4 regions of the Brenneria uluponensis genome follow, and region 1 is predicted to be linked to each of the others. Evidence: predicted binding sites of a transcription regulator. Region 1 holds the regulator's gene; each other region holds the start of a gene.
The links. Region 1 encodes PurR, which represses purine synthesis genes. Its sites were predicted from a motif close to CANGCAAACGTTTGCNTG; they were not measured.

Region 1 (4,363 bases):
TCTGACTTCGGAAAATAATCACCAGATCTGGTTCCGAATGTCGGATGATGCCTTGATGAAATATGTACTACACAAAGGGTTCATTGGTATTGACGGTATCAGCTTGACTATTGGTGAAGTTACTCGCAGTCGTTTCTGCGTGCATCTTATCCCTGAAACGTTAAACCGGACTACGCTGGGGCAGAAACGATTGGGTGATCGTGTGAATATTGAGATTGACCCACAGACACAGGCGATCGTGGATACGGTTGAGCGTGTATTGTTGAATCAATCTCACCGTCAACAAGATCCGGCCACAGAAGCAACAGAATAAAATAGTGTAGCCGTCAGCATAAAGCTGGCGGCCAAGTCAATCCGTCAGTGGGGGACGCGTATCCCACCTTCAACGCCGTCAACACTGAATAGCACCTGCCACAGTTGAATATCCCGTGCGCGAAAGGCGCCAGCACAGGCGTTCAGATAGTAACTGAACATGCGGTGGAATTTTTCAGGGTAATTCGCTGACAGTTCGGACCAATGTTGCTGGAAACGTGCATGCCAAGTCATCAGCGTTCGATCATAGTCAGCCCCAAAGTTGTGCCAGTCTTCCATGACCAGATAAGGTTCACTGGATTGGGCAATATGTCGGACCGACGGTAGGCAACCATTAGGGAAAATATATTTGTTGATCCAGGGGTCGACTTCAAGATTCGTTTTGTTGGCACCGATAGTATGTAGCAGAAAGAGGCCGTTGGGCTTCAGGGTTTTACGTACCAGTTGGAAATAAGTATCGTAATTTTTGGGGCCGACGTGTTCAAACATACCAACAGAAACGATGCGGTCGAACTGGAGATTCAGATCGCGATAATCCTGTAATAAAATCGTGACATCCAGTTCCTGGCATCGCTGCTGAGCCAGTTTCTGCTGCTCACGAGAAATAGTGACACCTGTGACCGATACACCGTAGTGACGGGCTGCAAATGCCGCTAGTCCGCCCCAACCACAGCCAATATCCAGCAGTGTCATGCCGCGACGCAGCTGTAACTTTTCGCAAATCATACGAAGTTTGTCTTCCTGAGCTTGTTCCAGGGTGTCTGCCTGTTTCCAGTAACCACAGGAATATTGCATGTATGGATCAAGCATCAGTGAGAAAAGATCATTGCCGAGGTCGTAATGCTCTTTCCCTACAATCCAGGATCGTCTCTTTGATTGAAGATTGATGACTCGTGCAAGTAGAATCCGTATCAAATCGCGCCAGCGCTGCGGTATTTTTTCTTCCAATCCGGCTCGCAGTACCCGATGGAAAAACATATCCAGACGTTCACACTCCCACCAGCCGTCCATGTAACTCTCACCAAGACCTAAAGAGCCTTCACGCAGAATGCGTTTATAAAAATCGGTATTCTTGACAGTGATATCAAAAGGTCGCGAACCATTAATAGTGATGTCAGCCATTGACAGCATTTCATGCACAATCTGGAACCAGGACGTATTATGCCTACCCAGCTCCTCTATATAAGACGAACTCATAATCTCTCCCTACCTTGCCATTTGAATTACAGCAAGGAACAACATAGACAATTTTCACCTGTAATAAGAATCGGTGGATGCTTATCCATCGTTTACCCTCTGAACTATTTCAGAGAAATAAATAAGAGAAACGTTGGTATGGAAAGCACCTATCCAAATTAGACGACGAAGGCGTTCGGCAGTCTGAGTATAAGGATAGTAAAACTATTCAGTATGTCTTGTTTGCCTGTTATGTTCACATAAGGCAATAGCAAGTCTATGACTGCTTCAGCCTGTGGACAAGCATAAATAGTCTGAAGCAGTGGTTAAAAATTTAATGAAATAAGGCAGCAATAAGTAAATTGTCTGAATTAACGGCGATAATCACGGAACGGACCATCTGCGACAGAGCGTCGTTCAATCAAGGTAGGGTGGACTTCAATGACCTGTGCTTCTTCACGTTTGCTGACAATGCGATCCAGTAGCATAGATAATGCGGACTGTCCCAAACGCTCTTTGGGTTGATGCACCGTTGTCAGCGCTGGTGTGAAATAGCGAGAGTGCCGTACATTATCATACCCGATCACCGAAATATCCTGCGGTACACGTAAGCCGAGTTCGTCAGCTGCACAGATTGCCCCCATGGCCATGATGTCACCACCACAGAAGACGGCTGTTGGGTGATGCTTTTGTGCCAGTATCTGATGCATGGCTTTATAGCCGGATTCCGGTTCAAAATCGCCTTGAACAATCCACTCTTCATGTATTGTGATATGCGCTTCTTTCAGGGCCTTAAGAAAACCCAAGTAACGCCCGCTACCCGTATTCCGCTCTTGCAGACCGGGAATGGCGCCGATGTCGCGGTGACCACGCTCAATCAGGTAACGACCTGCCATATAGCCACCTTCAAAAGCGTTATCAATAATGGTATCGGTAAAATCACTGTGCCCCTTGCCCCAATCCATCACGACCATAGGAATGTTACGGTAATCTTCCAGCATGGAAAGCAGTGCTGGTGGATATTCAGCGCACATTATCAGTAATCCATCTACTCGTTTTTGTGCCAGCATAGAAAGATAAGCACGTTGCTTATCCAGATTGTTGTGGGAGTTACACAGAATTAGTGTGTATCCTTTTGCGTAGCAACTATTCTCAACAGATTCGATAATTTCTGCAAAGTAGGGTGCCTCACTTGAGGTCGCAAGCAGTCCAATGGATTTTGTATGATTAACTTTCAAGCTGCGGGCAACGGCACTTGGCGAATAATGTAATTCTTTGATGGCTGCCCTTACGGCGGCTTTAGTATCTTCGGCGACGAAACGTGTTTTATTGATCACGTGTGATACGGTTGTGGTAGAAACACCTGCGCGCTTTGCCACATCTTTAATCGTTGCCATGTAAAATGACTCCTGAACTCACCTGATTACAGCAGTAAGTAAATGGTTAATCGTTTGCCTGCGCGAATAGTTCTCTTTCTGACCACGAAAGCAGAACTTCAGAAGGAGAGAGTCGGCGGTTTAGACCTGAAGGGCAAGGTTGACGCTTTCGACCAACGCAGGATGTGTACAGTAAACTGCAAATTCTGTCCGATTTAATGCAAAAGTGGAAGTGCTAATTCATATTATGTCTGCGATATTCGGAGAGGATTTCTCGATCAAATTAAGAGAAAGTTTCCATATACCCACTACTATTGGTAGTATTTATTGCCTGGCTTGGGGTAATAAACCCATTCTGATTACAATAACGGATGTCAATACTGAGTCTGCAAAGGAGGTATTTATGGATACGGCTCTAAAAATGTCGTTGTTAACCACAGTGTGTGCATTGGCCATTATCATGGCGTTCAGTTTTACAGCCGTGCTGAACTGATAAGCTTTAGTGACGGTGTAAAGCCACTAAATTAGTCATTTTTGGCATGACAAAACAGAAAGACAACGGGACCGGAAGGTCCCGTTGTCAGTTGGAGTATCCCTCGGTGCGGTATACCCAGGTATCTTGAGCTTAACGAGAATGTTACATCAGCGAACAGTCTTTGGCGTGACGACACGGCGTGCGCCGACATAGTGTTCTTGCCAATAATTGCCGCTCAATTTGCTGATCTTGATATCGGAACCTGTCCGCGGGGACTGAATAAAACGTCCATTACCAAGGTAAACCCCGACATGGTCGGCCGCGCCGCGATTACTAATGTGGAAGAACACTAGATCACCTCTTTCCAGCTCACTCTTTTTGATCGGTGCTGCATCACGCAGGTGGAACATTTCATTAGCTGTGCGTGGGATCGGTATTTTTACTACGTCCTTGTAGGCGTAATAGATCAATCCGCTGCAATCAAATCCGGCAGCAGGTGAAGCGCCTCCCCAGTGATAGGGTTTCCCAATCTGTTTTAGCAGCTTATTCATGGCAGTCAATTTGACGTGTTGGTAATGCTTTCTGCGCATAACACTAAGGGGTAGTGCTTTCTTGTGCTTGCTTTCTCTGCTTTTGGTTCGTGCCGCTATTTTTCTATCTTGCGTTCTGTGATGTGTGGGCTCATGTCTTTTCGATGCCACATGCTTGATTTCTGTTGCTTTAGTCTCATGGTTTTTTGTGCGATGTTTGGTCGAGGGTCTAGTCAGATGTTTGGGATGAGCGGCTGAGTTTCGTGTGGCTTTGCTGTGGGAATGTGCTGTTTTAGTCGTTTTTAGCGAGTATCCCTTACTGCCCCTCTCTTTTTTATCGTGTGTCGGTACTGTGGCTTTTTTGGTGTTTTTGGACGGTTTGTTTTTTCTTGTATCAACCGTGTCAGTTACGCCCACATTGAGCTTATGCAGGGAAACCGCCACGGCGTGTGGTGCGGCTTGTGCCAAATTAAAAAACAGGTTGCTAAAAAATA
Region 2 (4,363 bases), 830 kb from region 1:
AAGCGGTGTGCCTTCCACCGATTGATGCACAACGTCACGCTGCATTTTAGGCACTTTACCCAACAGCACTTCAAGCGGTAAATCAATTGGTCTATTGTTGAAATAACGGTCATTCATGGTCAGATGCTGTTCTTCGGTAGCCTCGCCAATAACCGCGTAAGGTGCCCGCTCGCGACGGCAGATTTCATCAAACAGCGCCAGTTGCTCCGGTGCCACCGCCAGGACATAACGTTCCTGCGATTCGTTACACCACACTTCCAACGGACTCATTCCCGGCTCATCGTTGAGAATGTCGCGCAATTCAAAACGACCGCCACGACCACCATCACTTACCAGTTCCGGCATCGCGTTGGAAAGACCACCCGCGCCCACATCATGAATAAACAAAATCGGATTTTCTTCACCCAACTGCCAACAGCGGTCAATCACTTCCTGACAACGACGCTCCATTTCCGGGTTATCCCGTTGTACAGAAGCAAAGTCGAGATCAGCATCAGACTGGCCGGAAGTCATGGAAGAAGCGGCACCACCACCCAACCCGATGTTCATCGCCGGGCCACCCAGAACAATCAGTTTGGCGCCAATACTGACTTCACCTTTTTTCACATGATCAGCACGGATATTACCAATACCACCCGCCAGCATAATTGGCTTGTGATAACCCCGGACTTCAACCCCGTTATGGCTATCAACAGACTCTTCATAAGTCCGGAAATAGCCAGTCAATGCCGGACGGCCAAATTCGTTGTTAAACGCTGCTCCGCCCAGCGGGCCTTCTACCATGATATTCAACGCGTTGACAATACGATCGGGCTTGCCAAAATCATGTTCCCACGGTTGGACGAATCCAGGGATACGCAGGTTGGAAACCGAAAAGCCCACCAGACCAGCTTTCGGCTTGGCACCGCGTCCGGTCGCACCCTCATCACGGATTTCGCCACCAGAACCGGTAGCGGCACCCGGCCACGGTGAAATAGCGGTGGGGTGGTTATGCGTTTCGACCTTCATCAGGATATGGGCTTCTTCCTGATGGTAGTCATACACATTTTTCGTATCGGTGAAAAAGCGACCGACCGCTGAACCTTCCATGACCGCCGCATTATCTTTGTAAGCTGATAGCACGTGATCCGGGGTGTGCTCATAGGTATTTTTGATCATCTTAAACAGCGATTTTGGCTGCTTAACCCCATCAATAACCCAATCGGCATTAAAAATCTTGTGGCGACAGTGCTCTGAATTCGCCTGAGCAAACATGTACAACTCAATATCGGTCGGATTACGTCCCAGTTTGATAAACGCATCCATCAGGTAATCAATTTCATCTTCAGCCAATGCCAGGCCAAGACGAACATTAGCCGCCTCCAGTGCCTGACGTCCCTGTAGCAGAATTTCCACCCGTTTTAGCGGTGCAGGTTGATGGTGGGTGAACAGTTGTGTCGCCTGTTGCAAATCATCGAACACGCTTTCCATCATCCGGTCGTGTAACAGAGCACCCAATTCCTGCCACTGTGCTTCGCTGAGTGTCGGGGCATGAATATAGAATGCCAGACCGCGCTCCAGCCGCAGGACTTTCTGCAAACCACAATTATGGGCGATATCTGTTGCTTTGGAAGACCAGGGAGAAATAGTGCCTGGGCGAGGCGTAACCAGAATCAGATGCCCCGTAGGTTCATGTTCCGTGAGAGAAGGGCCATATTTCAGCAGGAGGGTCAGTCGTGATTGTTCATCGCTACTTAACGGGGCACTCACATCGGCGAAATGAACATATTCAGCATAAATGTCACTGACAGGCAGATAGTTTTCATTGCAACGCGCCAACAGTTTATTGATACGAAAAGCCGATAAAGCAGGTGAACCACGCAGTATTTCCATAATCTAAAATTCTCTCATCTTCGATGCACTGACCGCAGTGCGTCATGGGCGCTACAGGGGGGAAACGCGCGTTATTATAGTGAATCCTGACGCGCGACGAAACCGTTTGCGTCGCTATTGTTCAACATCCACGACCGGACAAGCTCAATTTGTAACCAAGTCAATAAAAGTTGCACAGTGACGATTTGTTACGCAAAATGCCCCGACTCGGGTTTTTCGTATAAAAAACTGCCGCTACAGACAGACCGACCATCAGGTCACCGAGAGACAACTATTTGAAGCGTCTAACGATAAATTATTTTTTCATCGGGGTAATCGCTCTGCTGTTGATGTTGGCACTATGGCCAAATATTCCCTGGCGTAGCAGCCAGGACGTCCAGCTCAGGCAGATTCTTTCACGTGGTGAGTTGCGAGTCAGTACTATCAACTCCCCCTTGACGTACTACCTTAATCACGGTTCCCCCGCAGGACTGGATTATGAACTGGCAAAACGGTTCGCCGATTACCTCGGTGTTCAGCTGGTGGTTTCGACACGCCAGAACATTGACGGTCTGTTCAACGATCTTGATAACGGTAATGCCGATTTGCTGGCCGCTGGTCTGATCTACAATCATGAACGTCTGAAGCGTTTCAAAGCCGGACCGACCTACTATTCTGTGTCTCAACAGCTCGTGTATCGGCTGGGAACGCCTCGTCCGACGTCACTGGATAAACTTCAGGGCCGGCTGGTTGTCCTGTCCGGCTCCGCCCATGCAGCAACCCTCCGCGATCTGAAGGCTCATAAATACCCACAATTGAAATGGGAAGTCACCTCGAATATCTCCACACAAGACCTGCTCAAACAAGTGGCCGATGGTAAGCTTGATTACACATTGGCAGACTCGGTCACTATTGGTTTAATGCAGCGGATTCATCCCCAACTGGCAGTAGCAGCCGATATCAGTGATGAAGAACCCGTAACCTGGTATATGCGACGTACTCACGACGACAGTCTGTCAGCGGCACTCCTCGATTTTTTCAGCCAGATAGAGGAAGACGGTACCCTTGCTCGTCTGCAAGAGAAATATCTGGGTCATGTGGGAGAATTCGATTATGTGGATACCACGACGTTCCTCGCCGCCATTGATGACACGCTACCGGCCTTGCGTGCACTGTTTGAAAAATACGCAACGAATATCGACTGGAAACTCCTGGCGGCGATTTCCTATCAGGAATCGCACTGGAATCCGCTGGCCACCTCACCCACAGGCGTTCGTGGCTTAATGATGCTGACGCGCAATACCGCAGAGAGTCTGAACGTATCTGATCGACTCGATCCAGAAGAAAGCATCCGCGGTGGTGCACAATATTTGTCGAACATGATGCAAAGAATGCCAGATACCATTCCCGAAGATGAAAAAATCTGGTTTGCGCTGGCAGCCTACAATATGGGGTATGCCCACCTGATGGATGCTCGTAAATTGACAGAAAAACAGAAAGGGAATCCGGACAGTTGGACTGATGTAAAAATGCGGCTACCGATGCTAAGCCAGAGACGCTACTATACCCAGACGGCCAACGGGTATGCCCGCGGTCACGAAGCCTATAATTATGTCGAGAATATCCGGCGTTATATGGTTAGCCTGGTCGGGTATCTGTCAGAAAAAGAAAGTAAATTGCAGCAGCAGAAGCTGGCCGGGCAGGCTTATCCGGTTGTACCGCCAGAAAAACTTCCACGGTAGATACGTTTCTCATCGCCGTTACTCAGGAAGTGTTCCTTTTCCCGCAACCCGGCGCGCTTTATGCTGTTCCCGCCGCATACGAAAAAAGGCGCTCAACATAGCAGCGCACTCCTCCGCCAGAACACCGCGGGTGATCTGTATCTGATGATTCATCCCTGGATGATGCAGAATATCCACCAACGATCCTGCGGCACCGGTTTTTTCATCTGTCGCGCCATAAACCAATCGCCCAATACGACTATGGATCATCGCACCCGCACACATTACACACGGTTCCAAAGTGACATATAGTGTCGTATTTAACAGCCGGTAATTCTGTAACACCTGTCCGCCCTGACGCAACGCCATCATTTCGGCATGGGCGGTAGGATCATGCTTGCCTATCGGTCTGTTCCAACCCTCACCAATCACCTGGTCATTGCACACCAGAACCGCACCAACCGGGACTTCCCCTTCATTCTGGGCTCTCTGTGCCAGTGTCAGGGCATGACGCATCCAGTATTCATCGTCTACTATGCGGTTCATAATTCCTCTTGATACCGTTTACAGCCGTACCGAGGGCGGCATTATACACACGCCATCCCGGAGGGAAATATTTCAGCAGTAACCGGCGACAGCTCTCACACCGATCAATCGCTGATCGCTGCGCGCAGATAACCATTATGATGGCTCAACCTCCATTGTGCTTCTTCAGCGTCACAACCGACCAGAATCATCACAATAGCCGGTTTAACATTGTAGTCGGTCTGTTCCAGCACCGACTGCGCCTC
Region 3 (4,363 bases), 1.4 Mb from region 1:
GGTACCTGAATACCATTGTCTTTCAGTGCAGAAAGCGCACCAGCCGCCATGTTGTCGTTGTAGGCGAAAACGGCCGTGAGATGCTGATTGCGGCCCAATAATTCTATCATTGCCGCTTCACCGCCTTGTAAATCGGGGTCCCCACTGGCAATCCACATATCTGGCGGTACGGTGCCTTGTTCAGCCAATGCTTGTTGCCAGCCTGAACGGCGTTGCCCGACATCTTCAATGGGATGACTGGAGCTGAGATAGCCAATACGTCGATGTCCACTTTGCTGCAACATGCGGGTTGCCATCATTGCGCCGTAAACATTGTTAAGACAGACGCAGCGATGGGCATAGCCGGGAACAATACGATTGATCAGTATCATGCCGGGTACATGGTCCATAAAGTCAGCCAGTTCGGCATCTGATAGCGCTTTGGCATGAACGATCAGTGCATTGCACCGTTGTCGGATAAATATCTCGATAGCATGGCGTTCCTTTGCTTCCTGATGGTATGAGTTATTAATTAAAACATGGTGTTGCATGCATTGCGCCACGGTATCAACCGCTTTGACCATGGCACCAAAAAAAGCGTCTGAGACATCCATGACCACAACACCTATGGTGTCGCTGATCTGCGTTGCCAGCGCCTGAGCATTGGCATTAGGGCGGTAGCCCAATGACTCGATAGCCTGTAGGACCAGCATTCGCGTTTCCGGCGTTACCGCTTTGTTGTTATTGAGCACGCGCGACACGGTAGCGATAGACACTCCAGCTTGAAGTGCGACATCACGTATAGTAATCATGGACATTCACCACAGAGGAAATAGACAAATTTGTTACCTGATATATGAAAATATATTTATGGTTATTCTGTCAGGCGTTTTCAGAATACAGCGTGAGTTTTGTCACACTAATGAAAGCGGTTACATGCCATTTTGTAACTTTTTTGTAACCTTTGTGATGACAATCATTATCCTGAATGCGTGTTTTTTGTCAGCGAGCTTTCAGTATTTAATATCTGATAGTGTCAGACACAAGGTGGTTAACATAATTGTTGGGAACATGGGCTTGATTGAGATACAGGAGCGCGGAAATATCGGAGGGTAGTTGTGAAATACCCCGACAATGATGGTTTGTCGGGGCAGGGAAACAGGTTACTTATTCAGCGGCGTAACCATTAGAGGGAATGCGTACGCTGTCCAACCAGGCTTCGCCATCTTTCATTTTCAAGCGGCCTTCCAGGAACCAGTTGACAACCAACGGATAGATGGTGTGCTCCTGTACTTGAACACGCTCGAGTACATTTTGCTCAGTATCCTCTGCAAAAATGGGCACTTTGGCCTGCAGAATGACGGGGCCACTATCCAGATCGTCAGTGACAAAATGTACCGATGTACCATGTACCATATCGCCATTTGCCAGAGCCTGAGCATGCGTATGTAAGCCAGGATATTTGGGTAGCAGGGACGGATGGATGTTAAGCATTTTTCCGGCAAAGCGTTCAACAAACTCAGGACTGAGAATGCGCATATAACCTGCCAGTGCCACCAGGTCAGGAGTATATTTTTCTATTTCATCAGCCAGTGCTGCATCGTAAGCGGCACGCTCTTCGAAATTTTTCGGACTGAGAACATGGGTGTCAATCCCTGCTTCCTGTGCCCGTGTCAGGCCGAAAGCGTCGGGATTATTGCTAAATACGGCAGCGACTCTCCCTTTTATGCGTCCATTTTTACAGGCATTAATCAACGCCTGTAAATTGCTCCCCTGGCCTGATATCAGAACAACAATATTTTTCATCACTTAATAACCACTGTTTCTCCGGTATCCGTATGAGTGATCACCCCGATTTTCCATGCTGTCTCACCGTCATTGTTCAACAACGCGATGGCGTTGTCTGCTTGCGCCGCAGGCAGAACGATAATCATACCTACGCCGCAGTTAAATGTGCGGTACATTTCGTGGCGACTGACGTTCCCTGCTTGTTGCAGCCAATTGAACACTGCGGGCCATTGCCAGCTTGATTCATCAATGGTGGCTTGCATTCCCTGTGGTAGCACACGCGGGATATTTTCCCAGAAACCGCCGCCAGTAAGATGTGATATGGCATGTACATCGCTCTTTTCAATCAGTGACAAAATGGATTTGACATAAATTTTAGTCGGTTCCAGCAGGTGATCGGCCAATGGTTTACCTTCCAGCTGTACCTGTGTTGGATCAGTGTCACTGACTTCCAGAATTTTGCGAACCAACGAGTAGCCGTTGGAATGTGGGCCGCTTGACGCCAGAGCAACCAACACATCACCTGCCTGAACCTTACTGCCATCAATGATTTCAGATTTTTCAACCACACCGACGCAGAATCCGGCTACGTCATAATCCTCGCCATGATACATGCCGGGCATTTCTGCCGTTTCACCACCCACCAGGGCACAGCCAGATTGTTTGCAGCCTTCGGCAATACCGCTAATCACACTGGCAGCGGTGTCCACATCCAGTTTTCCGGTCGCGTAATAGTCGAGAAAAAATAACGGCTCGGCACCTTGAACTATCAAATCGTTTACACACATGGCAACCAGATCGATACCAATCGCATCGTGACGTTTAAGGTCCATAGCCAAACGCAGTTTAGTGCCGACACCGTCCGTACCGGAAACTAACACTGGCTCACGGTATTTCTGCGGTAAGGCACACAGGGCACCGAAACCACCGAGTCCACCCATGACTTCCGGGCGACGGGTCTGTTTCACTACACCTTTAATACGGTTTACCAATGCATTGCCAGCATCAATATCCACGCCTGCGTCTTTATAGCTGAGAGAGGTTTTGTCGGTCACTGAGGAGTCCCCACGGAGGTTACGATTGGTGATTGAGAAATCAAGCGCGCTAATTCTAACAGTGTAAGCAATCGTTTGCGAGTGGAGTATTAGAAGCACTTGCTTTTTGCTTGCTATCAGTAATTTCCGTTATCGCTTGATCTGGATCAGACTTAATCATATGGCCTTGGCCCAAAAAAGCGTTATAATCCGGCGATTTTTTTGGCCGTCTATCGCCGAAGAGGAGAATAGTGATGAAGATCGTCGAGGTGAAACACCCGCTGGTTAAACATAAATTGGGGCTGATGCGTGAGCACGATATCAGTACCAAACGTTTTCGAGAACTGGCGTCAGAAGTGGGGAGTTTATTGACCTATGAAGCAACTGCGGGTTTAGCCACAGAAAAAGTAACTATTGAAGGTTGGTGTGGACCGGTTGAAGTCGATCAAATCAAGGGCAAGAAGATTACTGTAGTGCCTATTCTGCGAGCTGGTCTGGGGATGATGGAAGGGGTATTGGAAAATGTACCCAGCGCGCGAATTAGCGTTGTAGGGATGTACCGCAATGAAGAAACGCTGGAGCCAGTGCCCTATTTTCAAAAACTGGTTTCCAATATTGACGAGCGTATGGCACTGGTGGTTGATCCCATGCTGGCGACAGGCGGTTCGATGATCGCCACTATTGATCTGCTGAAGAAAGCGGGTTGTCGTAGCATCAAGGTACTGGTACTGGTGGCGGCCCCGGAAGGGCTTGCTGCGTTGGAAAAAGCGCATCCGGATGTTGAGTTGTATACCGCGGCGATTGATCAAGGGTTAAACGAACAGGGTTACATCATGCCGGGCCTGGGAGATGCGGGCGATAAGATATTTGGTACGAAATGATTTTTAAGCCGACTCTACAGTCGGCTTTTTTTTGCCTATTTCAGCCGGACAGTCGGCATTTCACCAAAGTAATATTACAGAGGAAAAAAAGATGACTCGTCGTGCCATCGGGGTAAGTGAACGACCACCATTGCTACAGACCATTCCGCTGAGTTTTCAACACCTGTTTGCAATGTTTGGCGCTACCGTACTGGTACCGATTCTGTTCAAAATCAATCCTGCTACCGTATTGCTGTTCAATGGCATCGGAACGCTGCTTTACCTTTTTATCTGTAAAGGCAAAATTCCGGCTTACCTTGGTTCCAGTTTTGCGTTTATTTCACCGGTTTTACTACTGCTGCCTTTGGGATACGAAGTTGCACTGGGTGGTTTTATCTTGTGCGGACTGGTGTTTTGTCTGGTTGCGCTGATTGTGAAAAAGGCCGGGACGGGTTGGTTAAATGTCATTTTCCCACCAGCCGCAATGGGGGCGATTGTCACTGTCATTGGGCTGGAGTTGGCGGGGGTTGCGGCAGGAATGGCGGGACTGTTGCCTGCTGACGGTGTGCCGGTTGACAGTAAAGCCGTGACGGTTTCTCTGATTACGCTCGCAATAACGGTACTGGGTTCTGTGTTGTTTCGGGGATTTCTGGCGATTATCCCGATTTTGATTGGTGTGTTGGCAGGCTACGCTCTGTCTTT
Region 4 (4,363 bases), 2.5 Mb from region 1:
TCTCTTTGTATGCGCCATTGTAGCACGTGTGTAGCCCTACTCGTAAGGGCCATGATGACTTGACGTCATCCCCACCTTCCTCCGGTTTATCACCGGCAGTCTCCCTTGAGTTCCCGCCATTACGCGCTGGCAACAAAGGATAAGGGTTGCGCTCGTTGCGGGACTTAACCCAACATTTCACAACACGAGCTGACGACAGCCATGCAGCACCTGTCTCTCAGTTCCCGAAGGCACAAGTCTGTCTCCAGTCTCTTCTGAGGATGTCAAGAGTAGGTAAGGTTCTTCGCGTTGCATCGAATTAAACCACATGCTCCACCGCTTGTGCGGGCCCCCGTCAATTCATTTGAGTTTTAACCTTGCGGCCGTACTCCCCAGGCGGTCGACTTAACGCGTTAGCTCCGAAAGCCACGGCTCAAGGCCACAACCTTCAAGTCGACATCGTTTACAGCGTGGACTACCAGGGTATCTAATCCTGTTTGCTCCCCACGCTTTCGCACCTGAGCGTCAGTCTTCGTCCAGGGGGCCGCCTTCGCCACCGGTATTCCTCCAGATCTCTACGCATTTCACCGCTACACCTGGAATTCTACCCCCCTCTACGAGACTCTAGTCTGTCAGTTTTGAATGCAGTTCCCAGGTTAAGCCCGGGGATTTCACATCCAACTTAACAGACCGCCTGCGTGCGCTTTACGCCCAGTCATTCCGATTAACGCTTGCACCCTCCGTATTACCGCGGCTGCTGGCACGGAGTTAGCCGGTGCTTCTTCTGCGGGTAACGTCAATGAAACACTCTATTAAAGCGCTCCCCTTCCTCCCCGCTGAAAGTACTTTACAACCCGAAGGCCTTCTTCATACACGCGGCATGGCTGCATCAGGGTTTCCCCCATTGTGCAATATTCCCCACTGCTGCCTCCCGTAGGAGTCTGGACCGTGTCTCAGTTCCAGTGTGGCTGGTCATCCTCTCAGACCAGCTAGAGATCGTCGCCTAGGTGAGCCATTACCTCACCTACCAGCTAATCCCATCTGGGTTCATCCAATGGCGTGAGGCCCGAAGGTCCCCCACTTTGGTCTTGCGACGTCATGCGGTATTAGCTACCGTTTCCAGTAGTTATCCCCCTCCATCAGGCAGATCCCCAGACATTACTCACCCGTCCGCCGCTCGCCGGCGGGGAAGCAAGCTTCCCCCCGCTGCCGCTCGACTTGCATGTGTTAGGCCTGCCGCCAGCGTTCAATCTGAGCCATGATCAAACTCTTCAATTTAAGATTTGTTTGATATGCTTCCGAAGAAGCGATGCTCAAAGAATTTATAACTGTTTATTCGTAATGAATTTACTGTCAGTCACTCTTCAAGTCTTTTCGTATTGATTACGATAGGGTCCTGTGAGTGCCCACACAGATTGTCTGATTATATTGTTAAAGAGCGTTCGTCGCGGCACTGCCGCTGACGTGAGGTCGCGTATACTACGCTATCCTCTTGCAGAGTCAACGAATAATTCGTTTTTCCCGGCCTGACTCTGCGTTGTGTTGTTCACCAGCGCCGGGTCAGTGGAGGCGCATTATAGGGACTTCCTGACAGGCCGCAATAGGTATTTATCACAAAAATGATCGTTTGCTGCATTCCACAGCAAAATGCCGTTTTATACCCTTTTTCGCACAGAGTTATCCACAATACTTTCCAGAACTGAAATTTGACGAGCGTCACGCAAACGTTTTCGCTACAATTCGTCCCCTGATAAAATAGGTGCCCAATATCGAGCGTTACCTGAATATTTATCTAGAAGCCCCCATTTTTGCTTTCTACATACGCAATATTCACGTGGCGCTCTTTACATTACGAACCTAAGCCAAGGGATCAAACCATCATGCAACAACGTCGTCCTATCCACCGCGCTCTGCTCAGTGTTTCAGACAAAGCCGGCATCGTCGAATTTGCTCAGGCACTCTCACAACGAGGTATTGAGCTACTCTCTACTGGTGGTACCGCACATTTGCTGGCCAACGCAGGTCTGCCTGTCACCGAAGTATCGGATTACACCGGATTCCCGGAAATGATGGATGGACGGGTCAAAACACTGCATCCCAAGGTACACGGCGGCATTTTGGGTCGACGCGGTCAGGATGATGGAATTATGGAACAACACGGTATCAAGCCGATCGACATGGTAGTGGTAAACCTTTATCCGTTTGCCCAGACAGTTGCCAGGGAAAATTGCTCACTGGAAGATGCCGTGGAAAATATTGATATCGGTGGCCCAACGATGGTGCGCTCCGCCGCCAAGAACCATAACGACGTGGTCATTGTGGTTAAAAGCAGCGATTACAACACCATTATTCAGGAAATGGATGCCAATCAGGGTTCCCTGACCTATAAAACCCGTTTTGATTTGGCGATTAAAGCCTTTGAACATACCGCTGCGTACGACAGTATGATCGCTAACTATTTTGGCAGCATGGTACCGGCTTACCATGGTGATACCACTCAGCCGTCTGGCCATTTCCCCAGAACACTGAATCTGAACTTCATCAAAAAGCAGGATATGCGCTATGGTGAAAACAGCCACCAACAAGCAGCGTTCTATATAGAAGAGAAAATCTCCGAAGCCTCTGTGGCCACCGCTCAACAGCTACAGGGCAAAGCACTCTCCTACAACAATATTGCAGATACCGATGCAGCGCTAGAATGCGTGAAAGAATTCGACGAACCTGCCTGTGTTATCGTCAAACATGCCAACCCTTGTGGCGTCGCCATCAGTACTTCCATTTTGGATGCTTACGAACGCGCCTATAAAACCGACCCAACCTCAGCCTTTGGCGGCATTATTGCGTTCAACCGTGAGTTGGATGCCGACACCGCTAAAGCCATTATCAGCCGCCAGTTCGTGGAAGTGATCATTGCACCTTCTGCCAGTGAAGAAGCGTTGCAGGTAACCGCCGCGAAGCAGAACGTCCGTGTTCTGACCTGCGGGCAATGGCAGCAGAAGGTATCCAGTCTGGATTTCAAACGCGTTAATGGCGGCCTGCTGGTGCAAGATCGTGATCTGGGGATGGTGGATGCGTCGCAACTACGCGTAGTAACCAAACGTCAGCCAACCGATGCTGAACTGCGTGATGCGTTGTTCTGCTGGAAAGTCGCCAAATTTGTCAAATCCAATGCGATTGTCTATGCCCGCGACAATATGACCATCGGTATTGGCGCTGGCCAGATGAGCCGTGTTTACTCCGCCAAGATCGCTGGCATCAAAGCCAGTGACGAAGGACTGGAAGTCAAAGGTTCCGTGATGGCATCCGATGCATTTTTCCCGTTCCGCGACGGTATTGATGCCGCTGCCGCAGTGGGTATCTCTTGTGTAATTCAGCCCGGGGGCTCTATTCGTGATGATGAAGTCATTGCATCTGCCAACGAGCACGGAATTGCTATGCTGTTTACCGATATGCGCCACTTCCGTCATTAATCCGGGATTATAACCATGAATATTTTAATTATTGGCAATGGTGGGCGTGAGCACGCGCTGGCCTGGAAAGCCGCTCAGTCATCGCTGTCTGACAAAGTCTATGTGGCTCCGGGTAACGCCGGTACCGCGCTGGAACCAACACTGGAGAACATCAGTATTGCCGCGACGGATATTCCCGCATTGGTGTCTTTCGCCCAGCAAAACGCTATCGGCCTGACCATCGTTGGTCCAGAAGCACCATTGGTGATTGGCATAGTGGATGCTTTCCGTGCTGCGGGATTGAAAATCTTCGGACCGACGCAGGCAGCTGCACAACTGGAGGGATCCAAGGCATTCACCAAAGATTTTCTGGCACGCCATCATATTCCGACAGCGGAGTATCAAAACTTTACCGAAGTTCAGCCAGCACTGGAGTATATCCGCCAACGGGGTGCGCCTATCGTAATCAAAGCAGATGGTTTGGCCGCGGGTAAAGGTGTTATTGTCGCCATGACGCTGGAAGATGCGGAAAATGCTGTAACCGACATGTTGGCAGGCAATGCGTTTGGTGATGCAGGTCACCGTATCGTGGTAGAAGAGTTTCTGGACGGTGAAGAAGCCAGCTTTATCGTTATGGTAGATGGCGAACATGTGCTACCGATGGCGACCAGTCAAGATCATAAGCGAGTTGGTGATAAAGATACTGGCCCCAATACCGGGGGCATGGGCGCTTACTCTCCAGCACCGGTGGTCACGGATGAAATTCACCAGCGCGTCATGGAACAGGTGATTTGGCCAACCGTGCGTGGTATGGCCGCCGAAGGAAATGTGTATACCGGTTTTCTGTATGCCGGTTTGATGATCTCCGCCGATGGTCAACCAAAGGTAATTGAATTTAACTGTCGTTTTGGCGATCCGGAAACCCAGCCAATCAT

Region 2: a site for PurR is predicted at 1,968-1,985, ahead of purL (phosphoribosylformylglycinamidine synthase). Genes of this name have one in related genera too.
Region 3: a site for PurR is predicted at 2,887-2,904, ahead of purM (phosphoribosylformylglycinamidine cyclo-ligase). Genes of this name have one in related genera too.
Region 4: a site for PurR is predicted at 1,697-1,714, ahead of purH (bifunctional phosphoribosylaminoimidazolecarboxamide formyltransferase/IMP cyclohydrolase). Genes of this name have one in related genera too.

The regions. Positions count from the first base shown of each region.
Region 1 is NZ_CP135917.1:2,145,915-2,150,277, forward strand. Features, by position in the region: gene RS889_RS09820 (riboflavin synthase subunit alpha) at 1-313, shown strand, start outside; gene cfa (cyclopropane fatty acyl phospholipid synthase) at 358-1,509, opposite strand; gene purR (HTH-type transcriptional repressor PurR) at 1,860-2,885, opposite strand; gene cydH (cytochrome bd-I oxidase subunit CydH) at 3,268-3,357, shown strand; gene RS889_RS09840 (C40 family peptidase) at 3,507-4,363, opposite strand, start outside.
Region 2 is NZ_CP135917.1:1,315,698-1,320,060, reverse strand. Features, by position in the region: gene purL (phosphoribosylformylglycinamidine synthase) at 1-1,872, opposite strand, end outside; gene mltF (membrane-bound lytic murein transglycosylase MltF) at 2,148-3,593, shown strand; gene tadA (tRNA adenosine(34) deaminase TadA) at 3,612-4,118, opposite strand; gene murQ (N-acetylmuramic acid 6-phosphate etherase) at 4,223-4,363, opposite strand, start outside.
Region 3 is NZ_CP135917.1:3,534,817-3,539,179, reverse strand. Features, by position in the region: gene galS (HTH-type transcriptional regulator GalS) at 1-791, opposite strand, end outside; gene purN (phosphoribosylglycinamide formyltransferase) at 1,147-1,785, opposite strand; gene purM (phosphoribosylformylglycinamidine cyclo-ligase) at 1,785-2,822, opposite strand; gene upp (uracil phosphoribosyltransferase) at 3,056-3,682, shown strand; gene uraA (uracil permease) at 3,774-4,363, shown strand, end outside.
Region 4 is NZ_CP135917.1:4,677,702-4,682,064, forward strand. Features, by position in the region: rRNA gene RS889_RS21815 (16S ribosomal RNA) at 1-1,257, opposite strand, end outside; gene purH (bifunctional phosphoribosylaminoimidazolecarboxamide formyltransferase/IMP cyclohydrolase) at 1,860-3,449, shown strand; gene purD (phosphoribosylamine--glycine ligase) at 3,465-4,363, shown strand, end outside.